2 regions of the Solibacillus sp. FSL H8-0523 genome follow, and region 1 is predicted to be linked to the other one. Evidence: riboswitches for the same ligand, from Rfam matches in the RefSeq annotation. Region 1 holds a riboswitch; the other holds the start of a gene.
What was found. Region 1 has a riboswitch for thiamine pyrophosphate ahead of thiM (hydroxyethylthiazole kinase). Riboswitches for the same ligand answer to the same signal wherever they lie in the genome.
Positions count from the first base shown of each region.

Region 2: linked by a shared signal. The riboswitch ahead of thiT (energy-coupled thiamine transporter ThiT) and the one ahead of thiM (hydroxyethylthiazole kinase) in region 1 are both predicted to bind thiamine pyrophosphate.

Region 1 is NZ_CP150291.1:2,497,084-2,512,902, reverse strand. It holds gene NSQ62_RS12530 (sigma-70 family RNA polymerase sigma factor) at 48-572, shown strand; gene NSQ62_RS12525 (DUF3600 domain-containing protein) at 565-1,251, shown strand; gene NSQ62_RS12520 (DUF3298 domain-containing protein) at 1,385-2,254, opposite strand; gene NSQ62_RS12515 (sigma-70 family RNA polymerase sigma factor) at 2,259-2,744, opposite strand; gene NSQ62_RS12510 (YdcF family protein) at 2,922-3,926, shown strand; TPP riboswitch at 4,025-4,123, shown strand; TPP riboswitch at 4,177-4,274, shown strand; gene thiM (hydroxyethylthiazole kinase) at 4,401-5,141, shown strand; gene thiD (bifunctional hydroxymethylpyrimidine kinase/phosphomethylpyrimidine kinase) at 5,138-5,953, shown strand; gene thiE (thiamine phosphate synthase) at 5,943-6,554, shown strand; gene NSQ62_RS12490 (DHA2 family efflux MFS transporter permease subunit) at 7,081-8,493, shown strand; gene NSQ62_RS12485 (sigma-70 family RNA polymerase sigma factor) at 8,719-10,749, shown strand; gene NSQ62_RS12480 (ABC transporter substrate-binding protein) at 11,026-12,690, opposite strand; gene NSQ62_RS12475 (hypothetical protein) at 12,804-13,388, shown strand; gene NSQ62_RS12470 (class I SAM-dependent methyltransferase) at 13,512-14,228, shown strand; gene NSQ62_RS12465 (serine/threonine protein kinase) at 14,462-15,133, opposite strand; gene NSQ62_RS12460 (VTT domain-containing protein) at 15,176-15,730, opposite strand.
Region 2 is NZ_CP150291.1:3,611,202-3,627,020, forward strand. It holds gene NSQ62_RS18140 (papain-like cysteine protease family protein) at 1-356, shown strand, start outside; gene map (type I methionyl aminopeptidase) at 403-1,155, opposite strand; gene thiT (energy-coupled thiamine transporter ThiT) at 1,856-2,416, opposite strand; TPP riboswitch at 2,518-2,627, opposite strand; gene NSQ62_RS18155 (DUF4870 domain-containing protein) at 2,745-3,077, shown strand; gene NSQ62_RS18160 (hypothetical protein) at 3,146-3,274, shown strand; gene NSQ62_RS18165 (SMC family ATPase) at 3,317-6,370, opposite strand; gene NSQ62_RS18170 (exonuclease SbcCD subunit D) at 6,373-7,533, opposite strand; gene NSQ62_RS18175 (dipeptide ABC transporter ATP-binding protein) at 7,701-8,714, opposite strand; gene NSQ62_RS18180 (ABC transporter ATP-binding protein) at 8,686-9,723, opposite strand; gene NSQ62_RS18185 (ABC transporter permease) at 9,745-10,698, opposite strand; gene nikC (nickel transporter permease) at 10,712-11,608, opposite strand; gene NSQ62_RS18195 (glutathione ABC transporter substrate-binding protein) at 12,010-13,647, shown strand; gene NSQ62_RS18200 (SGNH/GDSL hydrolase family protein) at 14,036-14,887, opposite strand; gene NSQ62_RS18205 (aminopeptidase) at 14,910-15,819, opposite strand, start outside.

The DNA of each region.
Region 1 (15,819 bases):
GTCGTTTGTCTAATAGATGTAAAACCAAATCGAAAGGAGGAATTAAGATGAAACTTGAACGTTTAGTAAAGAAAGCACAAAAAGGAAATGATAAAGCCTACTTGATGCTTTTCCAGCAGTACGAAGCAGATATTTATCGAATGGCTTATGTCTATGTAAAAAATAAAGACGATGCATTAGATCTTGTTCAAGAAGTAGCTTATCAGTCATTTAAGACAATTAGTACATTGAAAAAACCAGAGTATTTTAAGACTTGGCTCATGAAAATTACGATTAATTGTGCATTGAACTTAATCAATAAAAACAAAAAGGTCATTCCGCTAAATTCAAATTTTGAAGTGCTTACTGGTTCAGAAGATGAAGATATTTCACTTACTTTATCTTTACAAATGCTGATTGATACTTTAAAAGAGGATGAGAAGAGTGTCATTTTACTAAAATATTACGATGATCGTACACTAAAGGAAATTTCAGAGATATTAGACATCCCACTTGGAACCGCAAAGTCTGTTCTATACCGTGCTTTAGATAAGCTTCGTCAAAATTTAAAGGAGGTAGGAAACTATGGATAATCATCTTAAGCGAGAGTTATCAAAAATTGAAATCCCTATAGAGATTCATGAAAGAAGTAAATTGGGCATTAATAAAGCAAAGTCTGAAATGGGTGGAAAGCTGAAGCGTTTTACAAAAAAGCGGTTGGCAATAGCTGTTCTGTCTGCGTGTTTAATGCTTCCAACTGGTGCATTTGCTTATCAAGCATTACTTGCCGATGATTTATATGGCTCATTTGATAATTTAAAAAAACATGCAATAAATATTACAATGGAAAGTTACTTATTATTTAATGCAAAGCTCGATCAAGCAAAAGGTGACCTAGGAAAAGATGAGTTTAAACAATTTAAAAATTTATTAAGTGTCTTTACAAGTGCAAAATTGGACTATGGTGATAAAAATGGAAACATAGATTATTCTCAAGTCCCTGCAGAAAAATTTGAAGAAATTAAAGCAGCAATGTATGATATTCAACCATACTTTGACAAATTAAACGGACTACCATCAAGCAAAGAGGTTTTAACTGCTGAAGAATACGAACAATACATTCAAGCCTTATTTACCTATGAAACGACTATGGCACAACTAGGAGTCTCAAGTGCTCCCGACGTCACTGCAATACCTGCAGAGTCACAAGAGGAATTCATTAAAGCTCAAGAATACTTAAATTATGTAAATGATAAACAAATTGAAAATTGAAATATAGATAGAAGACAGCTGGGTAATACACTTCAACGGTTGCGCTAGCTCTTTTGAGGACATACTGTTTAAAAATAGCCAAAGCCCCTCATTCAATTGAATGGGGGCTTTGGCTTACTTTCATTTGGGAACATCATTTAATATATTTGTTGCTCATTAGTACATCTTGCAGCATCTCGGTTGGAATTTCAACGGTTACAAGCCCCATGAAACCTGGTGCTATCTCATATACATCAAAGGACATCACCAGTTTGCCAGCTTCGGTAATATAGAAGTTTTGCTCCGGTGTAATGCCTTCAAAGACACCAAATGATTCATCATGATACGCTGTACCACCAATCCAGTACATGTCAGAGCCTTGTGTTTCAATCATACGGTTGCGCAGTTCATCTTCAATATAACGGCTAATAATGTCGAGATAGCGATCATCTTTAAATAGACTTGGTAATGTAATGACCGTTTCCGCCTTTTTATCAATCGTCGTATACTGCATCACCGTTGAGCGTGATACGACAATGACTTCTACATAACGACCAAATGACAATAGCTCATCGGTATCGGTTTCGATTACATAGCCGCTATTTAAGGACATATTTCCCGCTTCCATTTCCTCGATATCTACCTTAAACTGCTCATAGAGTGCCTTGCCTTCCTCAGCGTATTTCTTGTTCAACGCCTCGATGTCAGCAGAAGAGCCTGAAATTTGAGGCACTTGAATGTCTGCGGTATATTCCTCGTCTACCATCTCATACTTGGTAAATGTCAGTACCTGAACGACGGGGCCAATTACCGGTAAATCCGCTAAATTTTTCGCCATGGCCGGATTTGTATTTAATCCCACTGTGAATAATATTGCTGCAGCCGCTACAGCTGTTAAAAAAATCGGTAGCTTGCGTTTTTTCTTAGGTGGGCGTTGTAAATTTTTTTCAATCATCACCTCTAGCTCACTTGGAATGGGTACGTCCTTATAGTGTGCGTGTAGTTTTTTTAATTTGTCATCCATCGGCCTAATTCTCCTCCATCTCGAGCTCGATTTTTAAGAGCTTTAATGCTTTATAGAGCCGCGATTTCGCTGTGCTTAGTGGAATAGCCAAAATATGTGCGACGTCTTCGAGTTTTAAATCCTCAAAATAGCGCAGCACAACAACCTCACGTAGCTGGAGCGGTAAATGATAAAGTGCCTGCTGCAAATCAAAATTGTCATATGTATCCTGCTCACATAGTTGCAGGAGCGCATCGTCTCCAATGAGCTCGAAACGCTTGTGCTTGCGAAGAAAATCAATCGCGGTGCGTACTAAAATCGTATAAAACCAGCTTTTCATTTGCTCATGCTTTGTCAGCCTTTCTAGCGCCAGCCAACCTTTTTGAATACTATCTTGCAAGACATCCAGCGCATCTTGCTCGTTTTTTGTGTAGCTATACGCGAGTCTATAGAGTGCTTGTTGCTGCGTGCGAATAAATGTAATAAATTTATCTTCTAATGGTTCCATCATTCCTTGAAGCTCCTTTTTGATTCTGTCGACAATTATAAGACGGTTCGGGGTGGAAGGAAAGTTTAAAAGGGAATGATAAATTTTTAATAAAAAGAGGAACTGGATAATTTGATGTTCCAGCGGGAATAGACATTGTATAATATTATTTTAGAGTGATGTTGAACAGGAGGAAGGATTTTGGCATTTTTAATTTTCATCGTGATTGCGCTCTTTATCATCGAGCCACGGTGGTATACGAATATTTTTTTACTGGCGCTGATTGTATTGGTAGAGCTGCTTTATTATACAGAAAAAATATTTTTTAATACGAACTTTAGTGAACAAGTATTAAATGTAACGAGCTACGCGTTTGTATTTGCATTTATCCCGCTAGTTATGGCGACGTTATCCGTATTAACATACTTCAATAGTAAGGTGTTGCTTGAAAAAGAAGGGCGTAAAAAGTCCAATTTATTTCTTGGCCTGATTGGAGTCGCCATTAATATGGTGCTCATTTATTATATTGTTTCGATGCGCACGATTAGTGAAAATGTGTATAGTGAAATCGCATTTTATTATATTTTTGGGCTATTTGTTTACTTTACGATGATGTATTCGGCAACCGCGATATACGCAGTGCTTTATAATTGGCGTCCGATTCACTATACGCCGGATTATATTATTGTGTTAGGTTCGGGATTAATTGGCGACCGTGTGCCACCTTTACTTGCGAGCCGTATTAACAAAGCTGTTCAACAATACAAGAAATATCATGGCCGTCCACTCATTATTACATCGGGAGGTCAAGGTAGTGATGAAAAAGTAGCGGAGGCGTATGCGATGAAAAAATACATTCATGAGCACTACCCGGAAATTCCAGACGAAGCGGTTGTGATGGAAGACCAGTCGACAACAACCTTAGAAAATATGCAGTTTTCTAAAAAGATCATCATCGAGCGATTTGGTGAAAAAGCGCGCGGCATCTTTGTGTCAAACAATTATCATATTTTACGTGCCGGTTTTTATGCGCGCAAAGCGAAACTAAAGGCCAATGGGGTTGGCTCGAAAACCGCCTTTTACTATGTGCCAAATGCCTTTACACGTGAGTTTATCGGCTTGCTTGAAATGTTTAAATGGCGCCATATGACATTCATTGCATTGTTTACGATTTTTATACTGTTGGTGTTACGTGCGGTAAATTAGTTGGATGAATTTAGTTGAATCGCCAGAATGAAATCCAAAAATTAACTATAAATAAGGTTGCATTATGAGCGGTTAAGCCTTAGACTGAAATTAATTAAATGAATTTGCAGGGGGACACGTTAGTGTTGAGAAGGTTAAAACCTGACCCTTAGAACCTGACCGTTAACACGGACGTAGGGAGCAAAATGTACAAGCTAATATTCGTACGTGATGCTCTCCATCTATTTGGAGGGCTTTTCTTTTGCAAATTTTTTAATTGCGGGGGGACACCTAGTGTTGAGAAGGTTAAAACCTGACCCTTAGAACCTGACCGTTAATACGGGCGTAGGGAGCAATGAGTGCACACATATGCACTTTTTTAGGCATCTCTACTTTTGAGTAGGGGTGCCTTTTTTTGCTTACGCCTCAAAAGGAGGAAGTAAGAATGGAATTTTGTGAAAAAAGTAAAGATGTTTTATGGCAGGAGGTGTACCAATGAGCTTGAATCTTATACGCACGCGTCGTCCACTCGTTCATTGCATGACGAATACCGTTGTGATGAATTTTACAGCGAACGGACTTTTAAGTGTCGGCGCTTCGCCTATTATGGCAGATGCGATTGAAGAAGTTGCTGACATTGTTCAAATTTCCGATGCGTTACTTATTAATATTGGTACAATAAATGCACGTACCGTAGCATCGATGAAACTAGCGATTGAAACGGCAAAAGAGAAAAATATTCCGATTGTGTTCGACCCAGTAGGAGCTGGTGCAAGTGCATTTCGATTGGAAACAGCACGACAGATGTTGTCAAATAAGCAGATCACACTTTTACGATGTAATGCAGGTGAATTAGCTGCTATTGTAGGAGCGAATTGGCAAGCAAATGGTGTAGATTGTGGCGCAGGTGATGCGAATATTGAACAACTTGCCAAAGAAGCAGCATTGCGTTTTTCGTGTCTTGTGATTGTGACAGGTAAACACGATATTTTAACAGATGGTGTCAATGTTAAGTGTATAGATGGCGGACATGAGAAAATCACACAAATTACAGGGGCAGGCTGTTTACTTAGTGCAATAAGTGCAGCTTTATTGGCAAGTAGCCAAGAGCCTTTACGTGATTTAGAAGCATTACTACTAGATTATAAGCATGCTGCTAAACAGGCATTCGCACCAATTGGAACATACCAAGTGCAATTCTTAAATGAGTTAGAACGTTTGTCGGAGGTAAAATGATGATCGCATGTACAATCGCAGGGTCAGATAGTGGTGGCGGAGCAGGAATTCAAGCGGATTTAAAAACCTTTCAGGAATTAAAGGTTTTTGGAACTTCTGTCATTACGGCGTTAACGGCTCAAAATACGTTAGGTGTCCATGGCGTTTATCCAATAGAGGCAGCATTTGTTGAAGCGCAACTTGCAGCTATTTTAGCTGATTTCGATGTGAAAGCCATAAAAACAGGGATGTTATTTGACGCATCGATTATTCAAGCAGTTGCGGTTCAATTAAAAGAAACAAACATCCCATTAGTCATTGATCCAGTTATGATTGCAAAAGGCGGACAAAGCTTATTATTACAGGAAGCTGTTTCTGCGTTTAAGCAATATTTATTACCATTTTCAACCGTTTGTACGCCAAATATTCCAGAGGCAGAGGTACTAACAGGCATTCCAATTAAAACGCAACAAGATATTGAAAAAGCAGCCCACATTTTACTTGAAGAAGGTGTAAAATGTGTCGTCATCAAAGGTGGACATCTTCAAGGAAATTTAGCAACAGATGCGATTTATCAGCAAAACGAATTACCTTTTTATGTAGAAACAGATCGATTTGAAACACAGCATACACATGGGACGGGCTGTACATTTTCTGCAGCGTTAACTGCTGGATTAGCAAAAGGCATGAAGTTGCGAGAGGCCATTATTGAAGGGAAACGGTTTGTCGATGCAGCCATCAAACATCCGTTAAATATCGGACAAGGCTTTGGTCCAACAAATCATTTTGCCTATCAGCAATTACAAAAGGAGCAAGCGGTACATGTCTTTTAATCTGGATAAATATTTTATTATGGGCACAATCAATTGCCATGAGAAAGCACCTTTAGTGATTTTAGAGGAAGCTTTAAAAGCAGGTGTGACCATGTTTCAACTACGTGAAAAAGGCAAAGGGTGCTTGGAAGGTGCAGCCTATCTGCAGTTTGCAAAGGACTGTCAAAAGCTTTGTCGACAATATAAGGTACCTTTCATTGTCAATGATGATGTGGAATTAGCGTTAGCACTCGATGCAGATGGAATTCATGTTGGGCAAGATGATGTAGGAATGGTTGCGTTTCGAAAAAAATGTCCTGAAAAAATCATTGGGGTATCTGTTCATACATTAACAGAATTAAATGAAGCCATTTCAAACGGTGCAGATTATGTAGGCATCGGTCCGATTTTTACAACAAAATCAAAAGTAGACGTAATCCAGTCGAGCCTGCAATTTTTAAAAGCTGCAAGAAAAGAACACTTTAAGTTTCCTATTGTTGCGATAGGTGGGATTACAACGAAAAATAGCCATTTAGTCCGTCAAGCTGGTGCAAATGGTGTCGCGGTTATTAGTGAAATAGCAGACAGTAAGGCTATTTTTCAAACGGTAAAACATTTATAAGAATAAAGGGCTGTCTCATTAGTAAATACTTTTGGGGCAGTTTTTCCTTGTTAAGGAGCTGTAAATTACCGTATTATGGATAACGACACCAAAAGTTTAATTTTTCTGTAAAATAAATTGCGCTGATTTCAGCTGATTTGTCAACTAAACTATTGAAAAATTTATGGAATCGGTAACGCAACTTTTTATTGCACGCTAAAACCTAGCACTCATATATGTTTATGAGCACAAACATGATTATATATGGGGTTTGAAATCTAAAAGTAAGCGTTTTATTTTTGTAATTGGCAGAGTTACAAAAATAGAGAACAGGAAAATAAGGGTAATATTTACATAAAAGTGTCTAAACTGTGTCTTTTCGGTTGGCGATTTAGTTGGATAGTATTGATAGTAGCATGCGGTTCTTGTATAGTAGCACCTAGACTTATGAAACTTCGTAAAACCTAAAAAATTAGATTTTAGATCGAATATTTTAAATAGTATTCTAAGGTAAGTATGTCAAAATAGAACGAATAGGGAGTTATATATGGAGTCTCATTTACAAGTAAAAAGTCCAAAATGGATGGCTGCTATTTTAATGATTGGTTCTTTCATCGGTTTATTTGGTGAAACAGCATTAAATATGGCGCTGACAAACATTATGGAAGACTTTTCTATTGGTGCAAGTACAGGACAATGGCTGACTACAGGGTATTTATTAGTTTTAGCAATTTTAGTACCACTATCAGCCTATTTAGTACGTTGGTTTACAACGCGTCAATTAGTCGTGGGTGCATTAGTTATTTCTACATTAGGGGCGTTACTTGCAGCGATTGCCCCAAGTTTTACGGTTTTATTAATCGGTCGTTTAATTCAAGCAATTGGGACGGGGATTTTCTTACCGTTAATGTTTAGTGTTGTGCTTATGATTTTCCCAATGCAAAAGCGTGGAGCAGTGATGGGAATCGTTGGTTTAGTTATTACAGCCGGACCCGCACTAGGGCCAACGCTAAGCGGTTTAATTATTAGTGTTTCAAGCTGGCATTATATCTTCGTTGTTATGATCGCATTTAATATCATTTTATTAGTAATCGGGGCGCCTAAAATGGAAAATGTCTCAACTATTACTAAGCCGAAAATTGATATTTTATCGCTAGTGTTATCAACAGTTGCATTTGGTGGCATTGTGTATGCGTTAGCATCACTTGCAGAAGCACCATTATCAGATGTGCTTGTGTGGGCACCATTAGTAGCGGGTGTACTGGCACTGGTATTCTTTACAGTACGACAATTTAACATGGAACAGCCAATGATTGACTTACGTGTGTTTAAATATCCAATGTTCACACTTGGTACATTGTTAATGTTCGCAACATTATTTATCATTTTATCAGTAGCTATTTTAATTCCAATATACTTAAAGAGTGTACTAGCTTATACAGCGATTGCTGCGGGGTTACTGATGTTACCGGCCAACTTCTTAAATATTGTGATGTCACCGATCGTTGGCTCGAACTTTGATAAAGTCGGCGCACGCATCTTCACGCGTATTGGATTTACACTCATTACGGTTGCCGCGATTCTCTTTATTGTAACGCTTTCTGCTACAACACCAATTTGGCAAGTGGTTGTGACATTATGCATTCTTTTCTTAGGGGTGTCCATGACAATTATGCCTGCGCAAACGAATGCGATGAATGAATTACCACAACACTTCTATGCGGATGGTTCAGCCGCTATGAATACGCTAAACCAAGTTGCAGGTGCTGCAGGTACAGCGATTGCCATTACGCTATTTACTGCAGGTCAGAAAAATTATATTGCGGAATTCGGCGCAACTAATCAGCTAGAATTTTTAGCTCATGGTATTCATTATGCATTCTATGCCGTATTAGTAGCAGGGATTATTGGCTTGATTGGTTCATTATTTGTAAAGAATAGCCGACCACTTTCAAAATAAATGAAAAAGTACGCGTGTCTTTTTGACATCGCGTACTTTTTTTCGTCATCAGCACAACGACTTCCGCGCGTGTCCAAATCTTTGGTTAATGTTTCAGTTCATAAAGGCTGAAAATATTATAAACTTAAATAAACAATCTATGTTTTAGTGATGAGCTTTAAAAATATTTCGTGAAATGAAACCTTTACACTAAAACCGTACTCTAAGTTAGTAGGAGGGAATGCAATGGATCAATACATACAACAAGCACTTGCTGGCGATGAGATTGCGATCGGGCACTTAACAACGATGCATAAACCTAGATTACTCGCTAAAGCCTATACATTTATAAAAAATAAGCAGGACGCGGAAGATATTGTGCAAGAAACGTTCATCAAAGCGTTCGGTGCACTGGCTCAGCTGAAGGAACCGAACTACTTTGCGACATGGCTCTACAAAATATTAATTCGTGAAAGCTTTTTTGCAATAAAGAAAAAGGAACGTACGAAGCTGTTAGAGCTAGAAATCATGGAACAGCTTCAGTTACTAGACCAGGAAAACAGTGACGATTACAGCGCGTTACATAATGCGGTTGCAAGCCTTAAAAAAGACTATCAAACGGCGATTGTCTTGCATTACTTTTATGATTTTAAAGTGTTTGAAATCGCGGAAATGCTAGGGAAGCCAAACAACACGATTAAAATGCATCTGCATCGCGGCAGAAAAGCGCTACGCCTAAAGCTAGAGGAAACAATGCAACAGCCATTACAACAAAAGGATGTGAAACGCATGTTAAAAGAGCAGTTATTTGACTTAGCACAGCAATATGCAAATGTGCCTGCGCACTATGAGCTAGAACTTGAAGACTATCATGAGGATGGAATCACTTCGTTCATGTGGAAAGGGCAAAGCAAGGATGAAGGCGTTTTTATTCGATTAGATGACAAAGGGCGACTTGATGATTTTGCGAAAACCCCGACAAAAGAAGGTACACCGATTACTGAAGAGATGAAGCTTGAAATCGCCGAGCGACTGCTACGTGAACAATACCCGGAAGCACTTTCGTATTATACACTGGTAGAACAAAAGAAAAAGGAATTGAGTACAAGTTTTAAGTATGGGCAAGTTGTTAGCGGGTTTCCTTTAGACGGTTTTTATTGTCGAATTGAAGTCACCGATTCAGGTGAGGTCATTTATTTCACCTATACAGGCTACATGGAAAATCCTCCAGAAATGCCAAAGGAGCTTTATCCTACTGAGCGTATTTTAAATACATTGTACGAAGGTGACTGGTCACTTTGTGCTGAAAGCTTTAATAAAAAATATGCTTCCGTTCCAGGTATATATGCGATCTATGAGTCAGAGCTATTAACGCAGTCCTATGATGCAGTGACAGGCAAACCGTTATATGATTACGACGTTGAGTTAAAGCGAAGCTATGTGCCGTTTCCAAAAGTAGAAGCACTGCCGAAAAAAGATACAATTGAAGAAATCGTTGGCATCAATGAGAATTGGGAGCAATATGAAGAAGGTAGCATGGATGAAGCGTATGAAGAGCTCAATTGGCGTCCTAAAGGCTGGCAAGATTCTAAAGATAAATCATACGACTCTTACATGAAAAGTAAATTTGAAAATCGGGTAAAGGCAAAAGTGAACAAACGTACGAAGCGCTTGGATAGTTTCATTTGGTTTGCTGAAATCGAAGGTGAGGCGAAGCTTTTTGAAGAGGAATGTTTACAAATTGCCGCGCAGTTTATTCAAACGTACTATCCGGAGTATACACCCTATTTACATGTAGAGATAAAAGATGAAGAGTACATCGAGGAAAACCGCGCCTTTTTCCGATTTGTCGTGCAGAAGAATGGATTTTCCGTTGAAAATGAATTTTTCCATATGAATATTTGTAAAAAAACGGGCAGCATTTTGATGCTTTCAGCACCGAATATAACGGTTGAAGATATCGAAAAGTTTGAGCCAAAAGCGATTAAGCCTATTAAAGAATTACTGCCACTAAAAGGCTTAAAAGTGCAACTGGAGTGGGGCAAGGTGTACGGGAAAACAGAGAAGGATGAGGACGAGATGCGCTTTATTTACCGGATTCAAATGACGGACGGTGCTTTTATAAAAGCGGTTAATGCGGAAAGTGGAGAGGTTATGAAGTATAATTTTCCGATTTTGCGCAAGGAAGATCTCGAGCAACCGTTAGAATTTGATGCAGTGATTCCGACTATTTCGCGCGGAAAAGGCAAATATCTCGTGCGTAAAGGCGATTTATAAATGTAGCGTTTTTGTAGAGAGAACAGTATGTAGTGTAGCGCTTGGTTTAGCACCAGGCGTTTTTTAGTATCTTCGGATGACCGCTACATTAACCTTCATCAGATTCAGTTCCATAAAAAAATTCCCATACCACTCGAACGAAATCCAATTTTCCACAGTCTAATACACAAGGAGGTGGCACCTGATGGAAAACTTACTCGAAAAAGCACCCCCAATTCAAGTGAGTTGGGGGTGATTTATATGTTTCATTTTGGGATTAACTTCACATTTGTGAACCTATTTTCCATTAAAATAGATTTTATTATATTGAATAAAACCATTTGAATCAAATTTCACATTTTTGTATATAAAATCCTCTCGAACATACATACGTTGTTGGCGGTGTGTTAGCATTTTTAAGCAGTAGATTTTTTGCGTTTGTTCTACTAACTCATTTAAAGTAGCCTCATCCAATGACTGTAGTTTAGTTGTATAAATTTTTTCAAGGCTTTGTATCAATCGGTTTCGCTGGTACTCATCTAAAAAGGATAAAATGGCTTTCGGTTGGGTGAAGTATATATTCAGGATAGAAAGGATACTTTGCTTTCCAAATGTTGCGCCACCAATGAAAATATCTATTGAAGAGTCCACTGATTTATCTTTGTAGAGATCAATACGTTCTAACTCAGTTTTTATACCAAATTGATTGAGTTTACTTTGAAGAATCAGTGCCTTGTCCAAATAATTTACATCGGATGAAAGATATTGGTATCCGATTGATAAAGTAGGAAAATCATTTCCAATACAATGAATGGTAGCGGATAAGTGTTGTTTGTGAATAGGTAACCAGTTTGTCGAAATGGTTTCAGTCATCGTATTTTTAATAAAATCCTCAGGCTGAATAAGCGCATAAACGGTTTCTCGCATTTTATCGTTTTGAAGCGGACCATTTTGCATATTTAAGACAGCATAATCCGTGCCAAATTGTTGCATAAGTAATTCTTTCTGCGGGATGTCGTGCGCATAGGGACTATATGAAATACCGAATTCAGTATCATTATTGTCAAAAATAAATTCTATGCCATCAAGATAAGGGCGTTTATTAAAGTAACGATTAAAGGTTGTTAATTTAACCAAATATGGGGAGGATTTTTCTAACATAAATGGTCCACAGCCAATCGTCCCATCAGGCGTATCCTTAGGTAAAATGACGGTTCGAAACGATGATAATAATTCTGGTAATAGTGCAAATGGTTTTGATAAAGTGAGCGTTAATTCTAAGGCATGTACAATTTCAAATTGCTCATAGTCAAAATAAGGTTTTGCCAATTGTGCGAGGCGTTCGAGTGAAAATTGGATATCTTCAGCGCAAACAGGTTTTAGATGATGGAAATAAGCGTCTTTTCTTAAAATAAGTCGCCATTTCTTATAATCGGTTGTTTCATAATCAAACAATAAATTGGCTTCAATTTCTCCAGTCGCTTCATTTTCTTTAAATAGAGGCTCATGAATTTGCTTAATTAAATGTGCATCCCAATTCGATAGTGCTTGTAATGGATTAACTGTTAAGTTTTGATTAAAAAAAGGCAAGCGGAGTATGTGCTGTAACTGTTCATTTTGTTGAATGCCATACTGCTGTTGCAGCCAATTTTGAATGATCGGATTTTGGAACATTTGATATTTACCGATTAAAGAATAGGCCTCTTCAAATTGATTTTTCTCCCAATATGAAATAAATAGGCGAATAATACATTCTTCCTTTGATTGCAGTAACGTAATAAAAGGTTTTTTCCCTCTCCCTTTTGTCACTTCCCATTTTATAATGTTTAGCTGCTGCATTTTTTTTACAATGGTTTTCGCATACCGTGTCGAGCAATGCCAAATTTGCGCAAGTTCATCAACGGATGTTTCTTTTCGGACATGTTCATTGAAAAAATCAAATAAGCGTAATTCATAATGCATAGAAAGGTTCCTCCTAAAGGGGAACAGTTTATTGAAATTCAAGCACTTTTTGTTCCTCTTTTCCTAATATACACTATTAATTGTAAATAAATAGGATTGGAGGAAACAAAACGATGTTAATTTTAAATGTTCTAGTTGGATATGGGGCACTATATACGGTAATTTGGTTACATGAAGTAGGGCATGGACTCATGTATAGTAAATACGATTGCAAAGGAAATCCATTTAATGTGAACGTGCCTTTTTATTTATTTTTCTCAACACCTCAACCAGTTAACATAGAGAGAGCCCAATTTTTAACGAGTAAGCAGTTTTTTCATATTGGAATGGCCGGAATAGTAGTGAATCTAATTTTGGGTGTTCCATTAGCGCTACTTTTACTTAAAATCGAACTGCAAGTATCACTATTCCTATTTTTTATATACTCGTTTACGTTGTTTCACCTAGTAGAAGCGGCAACATATTTAACAATCAGTAATCTGTTTCTTTCGAGTGACATGGTGACGGTTGAACAATATAAGCCGAAGCTAAGAATTCCTTTATTTATTATTGGTCTCGGGATTATCGCCTTAATTATTATGATGATTATAGAAAGTCCTAATGAATGGAGGATTGCTTATATCGTCTCGATTTTTATTATGGTTTTATGTATGGGGTTAGGAAGATTTTTCTTTACGCGAAAATTCAAATCCATTTAGCTTGCGAAATAAACTTCATATTATTTCAGAAAATTAAGATATAATGTTTTAAAACGTGGTCTGGAAACTAAGGAATGATCCATGTTGAGGACTGATGAGTATGATTAGGAAGTAGGTAATTAAATGATACCTCTAGTTTATGACCAGGTTAATGGTTGGGGCAAAGATGATGAATTTTTTTTAGAGCTACTGAAGAAGAGTAATGTAAAAACTATAGCTGATTTAGGCTGTGGGACCGGGCGATTGACAACACATTTTGCACAAGCTGGCTATCAAATTACAGCGATAGATCCAAATGAAGAAGCAATTGAATATGCGAGAAGTAAAGCTTGTCCCGGAGAGGTAATGTGGATTGTTGGCGATAGTACAAATTTACAATCAAATGCGTTTGAAGCGATTGTAATGACTGCGAATGTTGCACAAGTGTTTCTTACGGAGGATAGTTGGATAAATGTCGTTAATGATGTATATCGAGCATTAAAACCTGGAGGACACTTTATTTTTGATACACGTAATCCATTAGCAAAAGTGTGGGAACAGTGGGAGAAGGACATGACTCCAGATCACGCAATAGATTTGGTGAATGGTGAACCTCTAGAAATTTGGACACAATATGAGGGATTCGTAGACGATGTATACACGTTTTTTGAAATGGTGAAAAAAGCACGTACGGGAGAAGTAATTATTCATGAAAAAATGCAATTAAAATTTAGAACACAGGAAACAATCTATCAATCATTAAAAAATGCAGGTTTTTCTCAGATTCAAGTTTATGGCGATTGGGAGTTTAAACAAGCAACATCAAAAACTAACTCATTTATTTTTCACAGTATTAAATAAACATTTTCATTCATATTTTATAAGGAATTAACCAAATACTATTCCCAAATAAAAATTTTGGGTAGACAAAAGAAAGTCACGAAATACTGATAACAAAAGTATTTCGTGACTTTTATTCTGAGTATTAACTATACAAAATGGCATTAGTTAGCCAAGGTCAACTTGAAGTTTTGCAGTTTTCTCAGTACCTTTTGATAAACTGATCACGACTAGCTTAATTAACGTTACTACCGCTATTTTTTATAGAGGAGTTTTAAAAATGCTTTTGAAAGCACTTCGTAGGAATCCTTTTTACCTTGCTCGTTATACCATTTTTCAATGGCTGCTACAAATCTTAGGGGGACAGCCTTTCCATCAATTAAATGATAGTATTGATCATATCCTTTTTTTAAATACTCCCAACGATAATCATTTCCTGGTACCATGTATTCAGAAACATCAATGATCTTTGCTTTGCCGTTTTGAAGGAGTATATTTTTCAAATGGATATCGCGCGGATTCAGGCCTTTACTTTGAATATAGGCTCTTGCTTGTTCGACCTCGCTCATTACCTGCTGTGAAATATGAATGCCTTGTAAAATACATTCATAGAGTGTGATGCCTGCTTCGTAGCTTAATACGAGGTATTCATCCGTTGAGGCAAAGCATGTAGCAAAGGAAGGGGAAGGTGCTAATGTTTCATAAACCTGTGCTTCTATTTGTGCTTTCCTTCTCTGGTCTGGTGCATATAGTTTATAGGCATACGTGGGGGCTGAAAGTGACTGAAACACTGCTGCATCCGTCCCAACCCCAATACACTTCAGATTTTCAGCGGACCCGTGAATCGTGACCGGCTGATTATTTGGATTTGAAATAACTTTAATTTTTGAAAGAGAATTTATATCTTTTTCCCAGTCATTCGTCATATAATTTCTCCGTTCGTTTAATCTTGTTCAATACTATTTTTTTTAGCTACGCCATTTTTGTTTTAGTTTGCCTCCGAGTAACAATAATGCGACTAAATAAAGTGCGATAATCAACACGATTTCCCAGTTTCCTGCAGCAATTTGATGCCCTGCAAGTGAAAAGGCTAAAATCGTGGGTAACTTTCCTAGAATTGTTGCGCAAACAAAGGCAACGAGGCCAACATTTGAAATCCCAGCAATTAAATTAATTCCTGCGGACGGCACAATCGGTATTAAACGCCCAAGTAAAACAGCCAAAAAGCCATTTGTTTGAATGAGCTTAATGTATTTCGTCAAATTTTGTTGTTGTGACACATAGGTTAATGCAACCCTTCTTAGCCATGTTTTACTTAACAAAAATAAAAAGAGAGATCCAGTCATTGTGCCAAGCATATTAATAAGAAGTCCTGGTAGGAAGTCATGGCTATTGGCAATAAAAGCTGCTACTACCGGAATAGGCGCAAACGGAATCATAGAAACAAAAGCCATGATTAAAAATTGATAAAGCCATGAAAAGGGTCTTTCATTTTGCACGAAATCTAAAAAGAGTTGGTCCATAGTATTATCCTTAAAATAGTTTTAGATACGAGTATACATAAATATTGTGAAAGTAGCGAAACCGTAGCTGGTTTGTACGTGTTGTTTCG
Region 2 (15,819 bases), 1.1 Mb from region 1:
ACAGCTTATATGCATCTGAAAATACAGCAGATACTGAAGCTTGGGTAAGCGATGCAAAAGATAGCTATTTCGTAAAATGGTTAACAGGCCATTTAGACAACAATCGTCCAATTATGGTTGAATGGGGTGATTGGGGTGGCCACTGGCAAGCAATTATCGGTTATGACAACAACGGTACACCTGGTATCGGTGATGACATCATCATTTTTGCAGACCCATATGATACATCAGATCATTCACAAGATGGCTACTATTTCTATCCGCTAGAGCGTTGGTTCGGTATGTGGAATGACCGCAATATTGCGCCAAAACCTTTCCAATTACAACCGTACATCGTTGTTGATTATAATAATTAAAAAAAACGTGAAATGCTTTTCTAAGCACTTCACGTTTTTTTATTGATTAATCTTCTAACGTCGTTAAAATAATTGGTTCGCCTTTTGTTACGATAATTGAGTGTTCAATTTGTGCAACTAATGACTTGTCTGGTGTTACAAATGTCCAGCCATCACCTGATTCAACAATGTGTTCAGCTTTTGCAGAAATGAATGGCTCTACTGCTAGCACCATACCTTCTTTCATTAATTGGCCATCAGTTGGATCGTAATAGTTTAATACATGGTCAGGTGCTTCGTGTAATGATTTCCCTAAGCCATGTCCTGTTAAGTTCATAATTACCGTTAAGCCATGCGCATATGCTTCACGCTCAACTGCTTTACCAATTTGGTTTAATTTTGAACCGGCTTTTACTTTTGTCATCGCACGGTCAAATGCTAATTTTGCTACTTCACAAAGTTTCTCTTTGTCCTCGTAGCCTTCACCTACAACGAAAGAAATTCCTGTATCGGCGAAATAACCATCTAAAGAACCCGATACGTCAATATTTACGATATCGCCTTCTTGAATCACTTTGCTGCCTGGAATCCCGTGGGCAACTTCGTGGTTAACTGAAATACATGTGTAGCCTGGGAAATCATATTCGCCTTTTGGACCTGAAATAGCACCCGCTTCTGCAAACATACGCCCAGCAATTTCATCTAATTCTTTCGTTGTCACACCTGGTACTGTCGCAGCTTTCATCGCTTCACGAATTTCAGCACAGATGCGTCCGATTTTTTTAAACGCTTGGATTTCTTCTTGAGTTGTAACAATCATTGTTAAACTTCCTTCCTCTTAAATCTCTACCCTTAACTATAACATACTTGAAATTTGTTGTAAGGATTCATGCTTTTTTTGTACGATTCGTTTATGTAGAAATTTGAAGGGAATATAAAAGGAACTAATTCAAAATAGAGGTGTCAGTCATGCTGCCTATTTATATATATATGCTCACGTATATTTTACCGACTTTTTTACTTATTACTTTAGCAACGTATGTCATTTTACACAATAATCGCGCTGTTGAAAATCGTTTAATCTTTGTGCTCCTCATGATGTTCTGTGTTACATTGGTTGGGGAATTTTTGCGTCATGTATCACCTTTTTCGTACAATCCACGCATCGCTGTTTATGTCGTTGGGTTTAGTACCAGTATTGCAATGGCTATTGTTTTCCATTTACAATTTATTTTACTTAAGCAGCATTGTCCTATAACTATTCATCCACTTGTGCCTTTTTTAGGCTATCTATTCATATCTTTACATGCCATTATTACACTTTTTTTTGTAAAGCTATCCGTAGCTAATTTTTATCAATCAGGAATCTGGACCTATCGCGAAAATATGCTCTATAATTTATGGCTATATGGCATTGTCGGTGTTACATCCATCACTTCATTTTTCCCCTGCTGTATCCAAGCGCGTTATTTTAAAAAAAGGTGTAGCTCGTTAGAATCGAACTACACCTTCACCATTTTTTATTTCATTGTTTTTAATAAGCGTGGTGCTGCTGTAAATAATAACACAGCGACAAGCGCGGTTAACAGGGTTGCTGGTAACATGTAGGACCCATTGTAAATGATTGAATACGTCCATACATTATCTCCACCAGCGTATTCTTTAAAGAACACAACGCCGGCAAGCAAATGCGAAATGAAACGTAATGTTCCGCCAAGTAACGCACCGAGAATAATATAAATCGTCATTTTCTTTTTATCAAGCGCTTTTGCGGCTAGTAGTAACGGTTTACGAATGACTGCGACGAAGCCTACAACTGTAAAAGCTAGACCATAGTCTAAAATCGCCTGCAGCCAGTGCACAATATACGCACCGAACATCATTTGTAATACACCAATAATGAATCCCGTTGCCAAGCCTGCTGTTAATCCCCAGCGAATGGCCATAAGCATAATCGGCAGCATGACAAAACTAATCGAGCCTCCGTATGCCCAAAGCTTAAATGAAAACTGATCAAGCACAAGTCCGATAGCGGCAAAGATTGCAATTTCCACCAGCATTAATAATTTCTTTTTGTCCATAACAATGCTCCTCTCTTTTTTCCGATGTAACAGAAGTTCAGAAGGAATAGAAAACACAAAAAAGCGATAATTAGGATAAATTCCTAACCATCGCTCGAATAGTTGGTTTCTATCCACATCCCTACGCAAGTACTAACTTACAGGTTCTAAGAGTCAGCGCAAAATCCGTGCGCAATCTCAGCCGACTTAATCGGCCCCCCTTGTGGTACATCTCGATATAATTGTTTGAACATGCTCATTGTAGCTGATAATTTTCCAATTTTCAACTACTTTAGTTGAAACTAAGTTGGACATTTGTCCGTATATAGAAGTAAAGGAAGTGAATTTTATGGATCAAAACAAAGGGTTAAGTGCAGTAGGCTATTTAAGTTTTTACTTTATGCCATTTATTTTACCGCTCATTATTTTTTTCGTAGCAAAAGACGATGTAGTGAAACATCATAATAAACGCGCATTTATTTCACAACTTATTCCAATTATTTTAGGGATCGTTTATATCATTCTATTTTTTGTGTTCGCCTTTACAACACCCTCTAACGCGACGCTTGAAGTAAACTACTTATTCGAAAGTTGGATTTTTATCGGGTTTATCATTTTAGCGATTATTATTTTTGTTATTGCCATTTGGAACCTTATACAAGCAATCAAAGTATTGCGCTAATGTTTAGAGATGTACTGTATATGGGTATATTTTTACTAGAATTTACATCTTACTAAGGAGTGATATTCATGAAACTAAACAAAGTAATTAAAACAGCGATTAAATACGGACCAATCGTCTATCCAATCATAAAAAAAATACTTAATAATCGTTCAACAGCAAAGCAACCAACGCCAACACGGACTCCAAAAAGATGAAAAAATGGAGTACTTCATTTCCCAATGAAGTACTCCATTTTTTTATTTAATTAAAATTTCAGTTGTACTATGACCCTCTTTTAATTTCTTCACGTGCAGGATTGCCGGCATCGCAGCCTTTAACTCTGCAACATGCGAAATCACGCCGATTAATCGGCCTGTTTGCTGAAGGTCAATTAAAATATCAATCGCACGTCTCAGTGCCTCTTCGTCAAGCGTACCAAAGCCTTCATCGATAAACATCGTATCAATATGCACGCTGCCCTGTACACTTTGAATGACATCCGCCATACCTAGTGCTAATGATAACGATGCATTGAATTTTTCTCCACCTGACAATGTTTTGACATCACGTGTTTGACCAGTATTGCTATCGTACACGTCGATACTTAAACCACTTTGTGCATTGCCCTCTTTGCGACCCGTTGATTTCAAGAAATATTGACCGTTTGATAACACGCGTAAACGTTCATTGGCCGCATGTGTCACCTTTTCTAAATAGCCAATTTGTGCAAAGCGCTCAAAGCTAATTTTGGCATCATTTTGGCCACGCACTAAATCATATACATGCTCAATTTGCTCTAGTTTTGCTTTATAGCTTTCAATTTGCTCAGCTGTTTGCTCAAGTTTTTCATACGTTGTTTCGCATTGTGTCGCGTAAGACTTTGTTAATTTCATGTTGGCGTAACGCTCATCTTGCTCATTATTTAATGTGGTGATTTGCTGCTCTAGCTCCGTCAAATCTGCTAATTGCTTTCCTTGTAATTGCGCTTCGTCCTCTGCGATTTGTACCGTTAATGTATGCAGCTGCTTGTTATACGTTTCAAGCATTTGACGAATTTGCTGTTGTACATCTGGTGCTACGAGTGCTGCTTGATAGCTTTCAATTGTAAAGTTTTCCTGTTGCAAAGCGTTTGTAAACGCGAGCTGAGCGAGCTGCTGTTCATGCTGTTTTTCTGTTACATGATTAACGGCATGCAACTGATTGACCTCGCTAGAATTTTGCTGTAATTGTGCTTGTTGTAAGGCATCTGCAGCTGCTTTTACTGCATTTTTTAGTGCCTGATACAATTGCTGTTGCTCAATCAGTGCTTGCTGTAGTTGAGCGATCGATGTAAATTGCGGCAATAGTAGTTGTTCACTTTGTTGAAGCTTGCCTTTTTCCTGTGCGAGCTGAGCATGAATATCATGGACATAGGCCTGTCCTTTTTCAATACGACCTTGAATGACCTCACGCTGCTCCGTTAATTGCTCAAGCTTCGTACGCTCAGTTGTTAATTTCTGCTGTTGTGTGCGTAAATTAGCTAATTGAGTTGTAAGCTGTTGCAGGTGCGCTTCATAATGTACTAATTCTTCTAGCTCTAGATGCTGTTGTTGCAAGACGCTCAGCTTGTCGTTAAACGCTGCTTGTTCCACTTCAAGCTTAGATTGTACCTGATAATAGCTTTGGCGCTTCACATCCGCTTGTTGACGTAAAGCATCAAGCTTTGTTTCATCGACCTGTTGTGTTTCACGATTATGAATAGCTGGGTGCTCCGTGCTTCCACATACTGGACAAGCATCCCCGTGCTGTAGAGCTGCGGCTAAAAAGGCGGCTTGATTGCTACGGATTTGTTGCTCTACGGTTTGCAAGGCTTGCTGTGCTGTTGTGGCCTGTTGTTGCTTTTCCGTACAATCTGTTGCTAACTTTTCAACATGCTGTTGTCGTTTAATGGCTTCTTTTACAAGTTCCACATGACGCATTGCAGTTGCATGTGCTTCATAGGTTTCCTCATATTTACTAACAGCCTGTTCCAACTCGCTAACATTTTGCTGTTGCAACTGCTGCTGTTCTTTTAACTGTGTCGCTTCATTTTGTAAATCGGCATATAAATTTTGTGCTTTTACTTGTTGTTGTTCTAGCTGTGCTACCGAATTACGCTGCGTATCAATCGTTTCATAAACAGGGATTAACTGTTCCAGCTGTGAAATATTTTTTGTATACGCTTCAAGTAACGGCTCATCTTTTTGCACTTGCTCATGCATTGCTGTCGCTTCTTGTAGCTGTTGCTGCGCTTGTTGTAAATCTGCATTTGCCTTTTCGGCCGCTGCATTTGCTGTTTGTAATTGTGCTTTCGCTTTTGATAAATCGCGCTCTAACGGTTCAATTTGACTCGCCTTTCGCGCTAATTGTAGGCGCTGCTCTTGCAACTGCATTTCTGCTTGTTGCTGCTGTAAGTTCACAAGCTCTGTCTGACGCTCGATAAAACGCTCAATCCGTTCATTCACAATCTTTTGCTCACTAAATTGCGTCGCCAGCTTCGTCGCCGTTTCCTTTACCTGCTCATACTGCGTAGCAACCTCTTTTGACTGCTCTTCATAAAATTCACGTTCTTCGACTAATGCCTGTTTGACTTGATACATATTAATTGCATCATGACTGATTACTTCAAAAAGTACCGATTCACGCTGCGGTAAACGAGACTTTATTTCTTGAATGGTGTGATCCTGCTGCATTTGGGCATGCTCGAACAATTTATCTGCATGCTTCTTTTTGTCCTGTAGTAACGCAACCATTTTTGTAAAACGTTCGGTTTTGAAGATTTTGCGGAAAATTTCCTCTTTATGCTTTGACTCGGATGTTAACAGCTTTTGAAATTCCCCTTGTGGAAGCATAACAATTTGATTGAATTGCGACTGAGTTAACCCGATGAGCTCCTCTACCTTCGCTTGTACGGGTCTTACTTGGAACTTTTCGACGGCTGGTGTTAGTTGACCACCTGTAATGTCATAAAATTCACGCTGTGCTTTTGCGCCGTCATGCCCAAATTTACGCCAGATTCGATACATGCGCCCACGGACTTCAAACTCAAGCTCTACTTCGGTATCAACCGTGTCATCGGCAAAATCACTCCGTAAAAAGGCCGATTTTTCGCGGTCCTCTCCACTCCCTGAGTCATAGAGCGCGAAGGTGATTGCATCGAAGATTGTCGTTTTCCCTGCACCTGTTGAACCGGAAACAACGAAAATTCCGTGCTCGTGAAGCTTTGTAAAATCAATTACTTCCTTGTCTTTGTACGGACCAAATGCCGTCATCGTTAATTTTAGTGGCTTCATTGTTACACCTCCTGCTTTTCGCGTTCGTCATCAAGTAATTGCTGTAGTACTTCTGTATAAATTGCTTTTGTTTCCACGCTCAGTTCCTTGCCTGTCATTTCGCTATAAAACAGCTCAAATAGCTCTGAATCGTCCATTTGCACGCGGTTCATAGTTGTTGATTGTTGCTCGATTTGTGTAAATACTGCTGTTCGTTCAATATGCAGTGCATTTGGATACACGGTGCGCACAAGTTCTGCCGCGCCCTTTACATAGCCTTCATCTTCTAGCTTCACAAAGACATAATCATCACTTTTCGCATGCTGTAAAATATCATCGAGCACACCTTTTACAATACGCATTTCACGTTTTGGTGTGAACAGCTTCTTCTCTAATGCCACCGTACCATCCTGCGCTAAATCAACGATAAAAAATCCCTTTTTATGTGTTACTTCTGATTCTGAATATTTAAGTGGCGAACCTGAATATTGAATCGTTTCATTGGCAACAAAATGGGCTTGGTGTAAGTGCCCTAATGCGGTATAGCAAAATGGGTCAAATAACGCAGCGTTAATACATTCCGTACCGCCAATGGTTAACTTACGCTCCGAGTCACTTGTGTTTAATTCGGGCATCCCGTCTTTTGTGATAAATGCATGCGCTACAATAACATTGCGCTTTGTTTCGTCTAAATTCCGTTTGATTTGTTCAATAATTTTGGCCATTGCAGCTTCATGCGTCGTAATCGAATCATCGCCAAACAGAATACGTACTGTTGAAGGCTCCGCAAATGGCACTAAATAAAAGTGCACCTCACCAAATTCATCCTCTAGCACGACTGGCTTGATGTTTTTTTCTAAATGTCCGACAAGATGTAAACCGCTTGATTTCATCAGCTCACTACCAAAGTTTAAACGTGTTGCGCTATCATGATTTCCAGCAATCGCCACAATCGGCGTTTTTTCATCGATTAAAATTTGTTTAAATGTTTTATTCAATAATTGAATGGCTTCTGTTGGTGGAACGGAACGGTCATACAGATCCCCTGCAATAATCACAACATCTGGCTTTTCAATTTGAATTTGCTCGATGAACTGCTGTAATATGTACGCTTGGTCCTCTGTCATCGCTACACCTTGCACGAGTTTCCCTAAATGCCAATCAGCTGTATGAAAGATTTTCATGAGCTACGCCTCCTCTAAAAAAATGATACTTTAAGTGTACATGAGCCCATAAAAAAAAACCACAATACACGAATGCTCGTTCGTATACTGTGGTAGATATATCAATTATGCCGAGGCTAACTTTTGTCCAGATTTTTCCGAGGGGTTTGACCCCCTGCTGAATTAAGTTAGTATTTAGCTTTCATGGTTCCTGCAGAAATTTCTTCTAAATAGTGACATGCCGCTTCATGTGTCTCTTTCATGACATCTGTCGAACGAAGCTCCGGCATATCCGTTTTACATTTATCCGTCGCAAACGGGCATCGCGTATGGAAACGGCAGCCAGTTGGTGGATCGATCGGTGACGGTACATCCCCTCTTAATACGATACGATTTTTCACCGCATCTGGGTCTGGTACTGGAATCGCCGAAAGTAATGCCTTTGTATAAGGATGTTGCGGATTTTCAAATAAGCTTAACTTATCGGCAATCTCGACAATTTTTCCTAAGTACATCACGATAATACGGTCAGAAATATGACGTACTACCCCTAAGTCATGCGAAATGAATAAGTATGTTAAACCGAATTCATTTTGCAGTTCCTCTAATAAGTTTAATACTTGTGCCTGAATCGATACATCAAGTGCCGATACCGCTTCGTCACAAATAATTAATTTCGGGTCTACTGATAATGCACGTGCAATCCCAATACGCTGACGTTGCCCACCTGAAAATTCATGTGGATAACGGTCTGCTTGATAAGGACGTAAGCCTACTGTTTCAAGTAATTCTTCAATACGAGCACGACGCTGATCAGCTGGTAAAACATTTTGAATATGCATCGCTTCGCTTAACACGCTCGCTACGGTTTGGCGCGGGTTGATTGATGCATATGGATCTTGGAAGATAATTTGTAAGTCTTTACGGAATTTACGCATTTCACCTTTTGGAATTTTCGTTAGGTCCGTTCCTTGGAACACCACTGAACCTTCAGTTGGCTCCTCTAATCGTAAAATCGCTCGACCTGTCGTTGATTTACCACAGCCTGATTCCCCTACGATACTTACCGTTTCGCCTTCATAAATTGTAAATGAAATATCGTCTACTGCCTTTACGTGGTTGACGGTACGGCCTAAAAACCCACCTTTAATCGGGAAATATTGCTTTAATCCCTCAACCTTTAACAGTTCTTTTTTCGCCATATAGCGTCACCTCCGATTCTCCATCCCATTCATCTGAATACATCCAGCAGCGAATTTGCTCGCCGTTTTCATTGCCTGTTGCTAATAAATCTGGCTGCTTCTGATGACAAAGCTCCGTTGCAACAGGACAACGCGGTGCAAATCGGCAACCCACTGGCATTTCATGGGGACTTGGCACCATTCCTTTAATCGGAATTAAACGCTCTTGGTCGATATCATGACGTGGTAATGAATTCAGTAAGCCTAATGTGTAAGGGTGCTTCGGATTTTTAAATAGCGTGCGCACATCCGAGTACTCTACCACTTGACCTGCATACATTACCGCAACATAATCACATGTTTCTGCTACAACCCCAAGGTCATGGGTAATCATAATTACGGACATGCCTAAACGGTTTTGAAGGTCACGGATTAATTCTAAAATTTGTGCTTGAATGGTTACATCGAGCGCTGTTGTTGGTTCATCGGCGATTAAAATTTCTGGGTCACACGCAAGTGCCATCGCAATCATGACACGTTGACGCATCCCTCCTGACAGTTCGTATGGATATTGTTTTACACGTTTTTCAGGAGATGGAATTCCTACAAGCTTCAGCATTTCGACCGATTGCTGCATGGCTTCTTTTTTCCCTAATTTTTTGTGGATTTTTAGCGTTTCACTAATTTGTTGTCCAACTGTATAAACAGGGTTAAGTGATGTCATCGGTTCTTGGAAAATCATTGAAATTTGATTTCCTCGAATTTCACGCATGCCCTTGTCTGATAGTTTTAATAGGTCTTTTCCTTTAAAAAGAATTTCCCCGCCCTTTGTTTTACCGTTTGCTGCGAGTAGTCGTAAAATGGATAACGATGTAATACTTTTCCCAGAACCCGATTCTCCTACAATACCAATTGTTTTTCCTTTTGGAACGGTAAAGCTTACACCATCTACCGCACGCACTTCTCCACCATCCGTACTAAATGATGTTTGTAAGTTATTTACAACTAAAATATTTTCCATTTCATTCATAGTAACACCTCTTTTCTGTCATTAGTTCAAGTCAATTCGTTTATTTAAGAACTTGTATGAAATATCTACAAGTAAGTTTACGAGTACGAACAGTAAGGAAATGACGAGTACTGTTCCTTGTACGATAGGGAAATCTCGCTGCCTAATCGCATCAATCGTTAAACGACCCATCCCGTTAATTGCAAAAATTGATTCCGTTAATACTGCACCGCCTAAGAAACCACCGAATTCTAAACCGATAACCGTTACAACTGGAATCAGTGCATTTTTAAGTGCATGACGATAAATCACAATACGTTCAGAAACCCCTTTTGCACGCGCTGTACGAATATAATCTTGACCAATAACTTCTAACATTGAAGAACGTGTCATACGTGCGATAATTGCTGCACCACCGGTACCGAGTGTAATCACAGGTAATACCATTTGACGCCACGATTCACCCCAACCGGATGGCCTCATTTTCAAGAATTCTGGTAAATCTATACCAAGTGGTAAATTACCTAAAGCAAACCATTGAATTAATAAAAGACCTAACCAGAAGTTCGGCATTGATAAGCCGAATAAGGCAATAATCATAATTGATACGTCTGTTAGCGTATAATGACGTACCGCTGAAATAATCCCAGCAATTAATCCAAGAAAGACCGCTAAAATCGTGGCATACACCGATACTTCAACAGTAATCCAAAAACGTGCTTGAATTTCCTCCATTACAGGACGACCACTACGCACCGAGTTCCCTAAATCACCTTGTAAGGCATTACCTAAAAATCGACCATATTGAACGTAAGCCGGATCATTTAACCCTAGCTTTTCACGTAAATTTTCTACTGTTTGCTCGGATGCACCTTCCCCTGCCATAACCTGTGCAGGGTCACCAGGAATAAGGAACATCAACGAGAATACTAAAATCGATACCCCAATTAATACTGGGATCGTTTGTAACAAACGACGAATAATATATTTAGTCATTAACTGTTCCCCCCTATTGTTTCATTTTTGGATCGAGTGCATCACGTAATCCATCACCGAAAATATTGAACGCTAATACAACAACAACAATCATTATCCCTGGAATTAATACCATGTGACTTGCGTTATGCATATACGTACGACCATCACTTAACATCGCGCCCCATTCAGGTGTTGGAGGCTGCGCACCTAAACCTAAGTAGGCTAAGCCTGCCGCCGTTAAAATTGCTGTTGCAATACGCATTGTTGCTTGTACCATAATTGGAGACAGAATATTCGGTAAAATATGTTTGAAAATAATTCGTATATCTGATGCCCCTAATGCCCTCACCGCATCGATGTATTCGAGTTTTTTTACTTGTAAGGTCGAGCCACGTACGATACGGGCAAATGCCGGTATCGAGAAAATCCCTACCGCAATAATTACGTTTATTAAGCTACCGCCTAATACAGAAACAATTGCAAGAGCTAATAACATCCCTGGGAATGCTAATAAAATATCCATAATACGCATTGTAATCGTATCAACCGTACCACCGTAATACCCAGCAATAATCCCTAACACAACACCTAATACCCCACCGATAATAACCGATAAGAAACCAACCATTAATGTTAACTTTGTACCATGAACAATCCTTGAAAAAATATCACGGCCAAAGTTATCCGTACCAAACCAATGTTCCTTCGATGGTGCTTGAAGCTTGTTCAGTAAATTCTGTGCATTTGGATCTGTTTTCACTAAAAACGGTCCAATTAAGCCTACTAAAATGATAAAAAGAATAATAAGTCCACCAACTACAGCCGCTTTGTTTTTCAATAAACGTTTCATAAACGTTTTGAAAGCTTCTGCACGAGGACTACTTTTTTGTACATTAGAAGGATTTTTCTCTGTCTGTGTCGTACTCAATATAAACCACCCTTTCAATTTGTAATTTCTAACAAATAAAATATAAATTTCATATAATTACTAGTATATAGAGGAAAAACTATACATTTCAATATATTATTAATTTTTAATAAAATTCTGAATATTTTACTATTAATATATTTTTAGTGCTTTTGACTATATCAAAATAGCGTAAAGTTCTTTGTACTTATTGTTATCACTGGATAAACCCTTGCTACAAAACAATTTTCTGAAAATAGAGAAATTATATTAATATACTCAAATTATCGCGTTTTTTCTCTAATTATAATAAAATTTCTTTTTTCATTGTTGATACTTCCTCGTTAATTGTGATATCATTTGTACAGGAATTTACATTATTGTAATATTCTAAAATAATTTTAAATAGGGGGACTTCCATAATGTCATTTTCTAAAAAGTCGCTTTGGATGTTACTTCTTACGTTTACGCTTGCATTAGTACTTGCTGCATGTGGCGGAGACGATGAGGAAGATACATCAACAAACACGGGCGATACCGGAACTGAAAACACAGATTCGGGCAAAACTGAAGACACTACAGCTACTGGTGGCGGCGATTTAATAATCGCTGAATTATCAGATGCACAATCTTTAGATCCACACGGTTCTAACGACGTATCATCTTCAAATGTTCAATCTAATATTTATGAAACTTTAGTAAATCGTGATGCAGACGGGAACTTAGTACCTGGTTTAGCAGAATCTTGGACACAAGTTGATGAATTAACTTGGGAATTCAAATTAAAACAAGGTGTTACTTTCCATGACGGCGAAGCATTCAATGCTACAGCTGTTAAAACTTCATTCGATCGTATTTTAGATCCAAAAGTTGCATCTCCACGTGCATTCTTATTCGAAATGGTAACGGAAGTAAAAGTAGTTGATGAAGCGACAGTTCAATTTGTTACTGAATATCCATTCTCACCTTTACTTGCGCACTTAACGCATAACGGTGGTGGTATCATTTCACCAAAATCAATTGCTGATGATTATGCAGCACTAACAGGTGATACAGCTGCTGGTTCAGTAATCGGTACAAACCCAGTAGGTACTGGTCCATTCAAGTTCGTTTCTTGGACACCAGGTACTGAAATTAAATTAGAAAAATTCGCTGACTATGCAGGAACTCCTGCAAAAGTTGATACAGTAACAATTAAAGTAGTACCAGAAATGGCTACTCGTGTTGCTGAATTACAATCTGGCTATGCACACATCATTGGTACAGTTGAGCCAGGTCAAGTTGCAAACGTAAACTCTTCAGATGGCGCTTCAGTTTTAGAAACTCCATCTTCATCTTTAACTTACATTGGCTTTAACACACAAAAAGCACCATTCGATAACCCGAAAGTACGTCAAGCAATTTCTAAAGCAATCAACCGTACTTCGTTAATCGATGGTATTTATGAAGGTTACGGTATTCCTGCGATTTCACCATTATCTCCTGGTATCTTCGGTTACACAGAAGATGTGACTTCAATGGCTTATAACCTTGATGAAGCAAAAGCTTTATTAGAGGAAGCTGGCTTCGCTGACGGCTTCTCTACAACAATTTGGACAAACGATAACCCTGCGCGTCAAAACGTAGCAATCGTTTTACAAGAAGAATTAAAGAAAATTAACGTTGATGTTCAAATCGAAGTTTTAGAGTGGGGCGCGTACTTAGAGAAAACAGCTGCTGGTGAGCATGACATGTTCATCTTAGGTTGGTCTAATGCTACTGCTGATGCTGACTACGGTTTATATGCATTATTCCACTCTTCACAACATGGTGACCCAGGTAACCGTTCATTCTACACTAGTCCTAAAGTAGATGAATTATTAGATGCAGGTCGTCGTGAAGCAGATCAAACTGCTCGTGAAGCAATCTACAAAGAAGCGTTACAACTAATTTCAGACGAGTCGCCAATGGCATTCGTATTACACCCATACAACTTAACAGGTGTATCTGATAAAGTTAAAGGCTTCAATGTTGGTACAGACAGCATTTATCAATTACGTGATGTAACAATTACTGAATAATTGATTAAACGAATCCACCTAGCATGCTAGGTGGATTTTTTTTGCTCATTACCATAAGTTGAAGATTACAAAGTTTTAATAAATATAATAGGGATTTTTAAACTTATCCATTCTGCTAAGCTACGGGTATAATGCGTTGATGAAAGATGATTTGTAGGCTCGTGTCCGTTGTACTGCGTTCCGGGGCACGCTTATCCTCTAGAAGTCGGCCCCTCCACTCCGTACACCTCTACTCTTTGAAGCAAATTTATTGATAACATCCCTTCAATTCGCGCCACTCTACTTTGTTATTAAGTAAAATTTGCAAAAAATTTCTAGATTAGGTTATTAATTTATTTTTTCAGCAAAAAAGCATCCCCTGAGATTTTTGTCTCGGGGGATGCTTTTTCTATACATAAATAGCGCGCGGTGCAGTAAGTAAATGCAACGCAACGGGTGTTGTTTGCCTTTGCTCTTGCAGCTCGAGTAGTTCTTCAAATGATTTCGGATTTGGTGGTGGTAAATCGACCTCGCTTAACTGCAAGGAGTCATTTCCACTATAGTTTCTTAGCATCGCATTCGCCATTACTAAATAGCCAAGCTGATTTGGATGCACATCACTGACATTCGGCAAGTAGTTTGCGCGCTCTTGTTCAAAGTCATCGTAGACATCTACAAAGGTTGCGCCTGCTTTTGTTGCCTGCTGTTTTAAAATCTCATTCATTAACTGAAGTGCTGCTGTTGCCCCTGCCATCTGCTCGTTGTGCACACTGACATAAGGGAAATAATAGCCCATCACATAAATCGTAGCATTCGGTGCTTTTTCACGGACCAGCTGCAAGAGCTCATCCATTTTTTCACGGACATGATTTAACGCAAAATTGGCATTTAACTGCGAAAAATTCATCGTCCCCTTTTGCGGATTATGTGCAATGAGTGGCAATAAATCATTAGCCCCAGCTGAAATCGTAATGACCGTTGCTTCTTTTAGTAAAGCTTGTGCCTGCTCGGATTTAACCGTCTCAATGACGTTACTTACTCGGTAACCAGGAAAAGTGAGCTCCTTTGAGAAATGAGCTAACCTTCCCTGACGTTCAAGCTGTAATGCAATAAAATCTGTATAGCCGGCATCGATTTGTGAATACGATGTTTGTCCTGCGGCTAAAGAATCGCCGAGCGCGATATACACTTCACGTTCATTTGCCAGAGCTTGTGTTGGTAACAATAACAAAATTAGTAGCGCGAACAACCACTTGCGCATCACATCACCTCATTAATCGAAATTAGAATGCCCAGTTTCCGTTGCGGAAGATTGGTTCTACTGTGCCATCTGCTAAAATACCGTCGATATTCATCTCTGCGCTACCAATCATGAAATCTTCGTGCGTGATTGATGTATTAATACCTAATGCTTCTAACTGACCCTTTTCTAGCTCTTTGCCACCCTCGTAGCACGTTGGATATGCTTCACCGATTGCTAAGTGATTCGATGCGTTTTCATCAAATAATGTGTTGTAATAAAGAATGTTTGACGCTGAAATTGGTGATTCGTGCGGTACTAAAGCAACTTCACCTAAATAACGAGAACCTTCATCTGAATCGATTAATTGTTGTAATAACACTTGGCCTTCACCTGCTTCGGCTTTCACGATTTTCCCACCTTCAAATGTTAGCTTGAAGTCATCGATAATATTGCCTTTATAAACCAGTGGCTTCGTGTTTGAGACATAGCCGTTTACACCGAATTTTGCAGGTAATGTGAATACCTCTTCTGTTGGCATATTGGCGATAAACGTTGAACCAGCAGGTGTTTGACTGCTGCCGCTTTTCCATAAATGCTTTTCAGGTAATTCGATTGTCAGGTCTGTACCTGGTGCTGTGTAATGTAATTTTGCATATTTTTTTGCGTTTAATTGGTCCGCGCGTGCATGTAAGGTTGCAATATGTGCTTCCCAGTTTTCAACGGCATTCCCTTCACCGATGCGCACTGTTTTGAAAATCGCATCCCATAATGCATCGACTTGCTCGTTTTCCGGTAACTCTGGGAACACTTTTGCTGCCCATCTTTGTGATGGTACAGCGATAATTGACCAGGCAATTGCATCGTTCATTACCGCTTTACGGTAGTTTACTAATGCGTTACCCGCTGCTTTTTGCTGCGCGCCGATTTTTTCTGCATCGATTCCTGCTAAT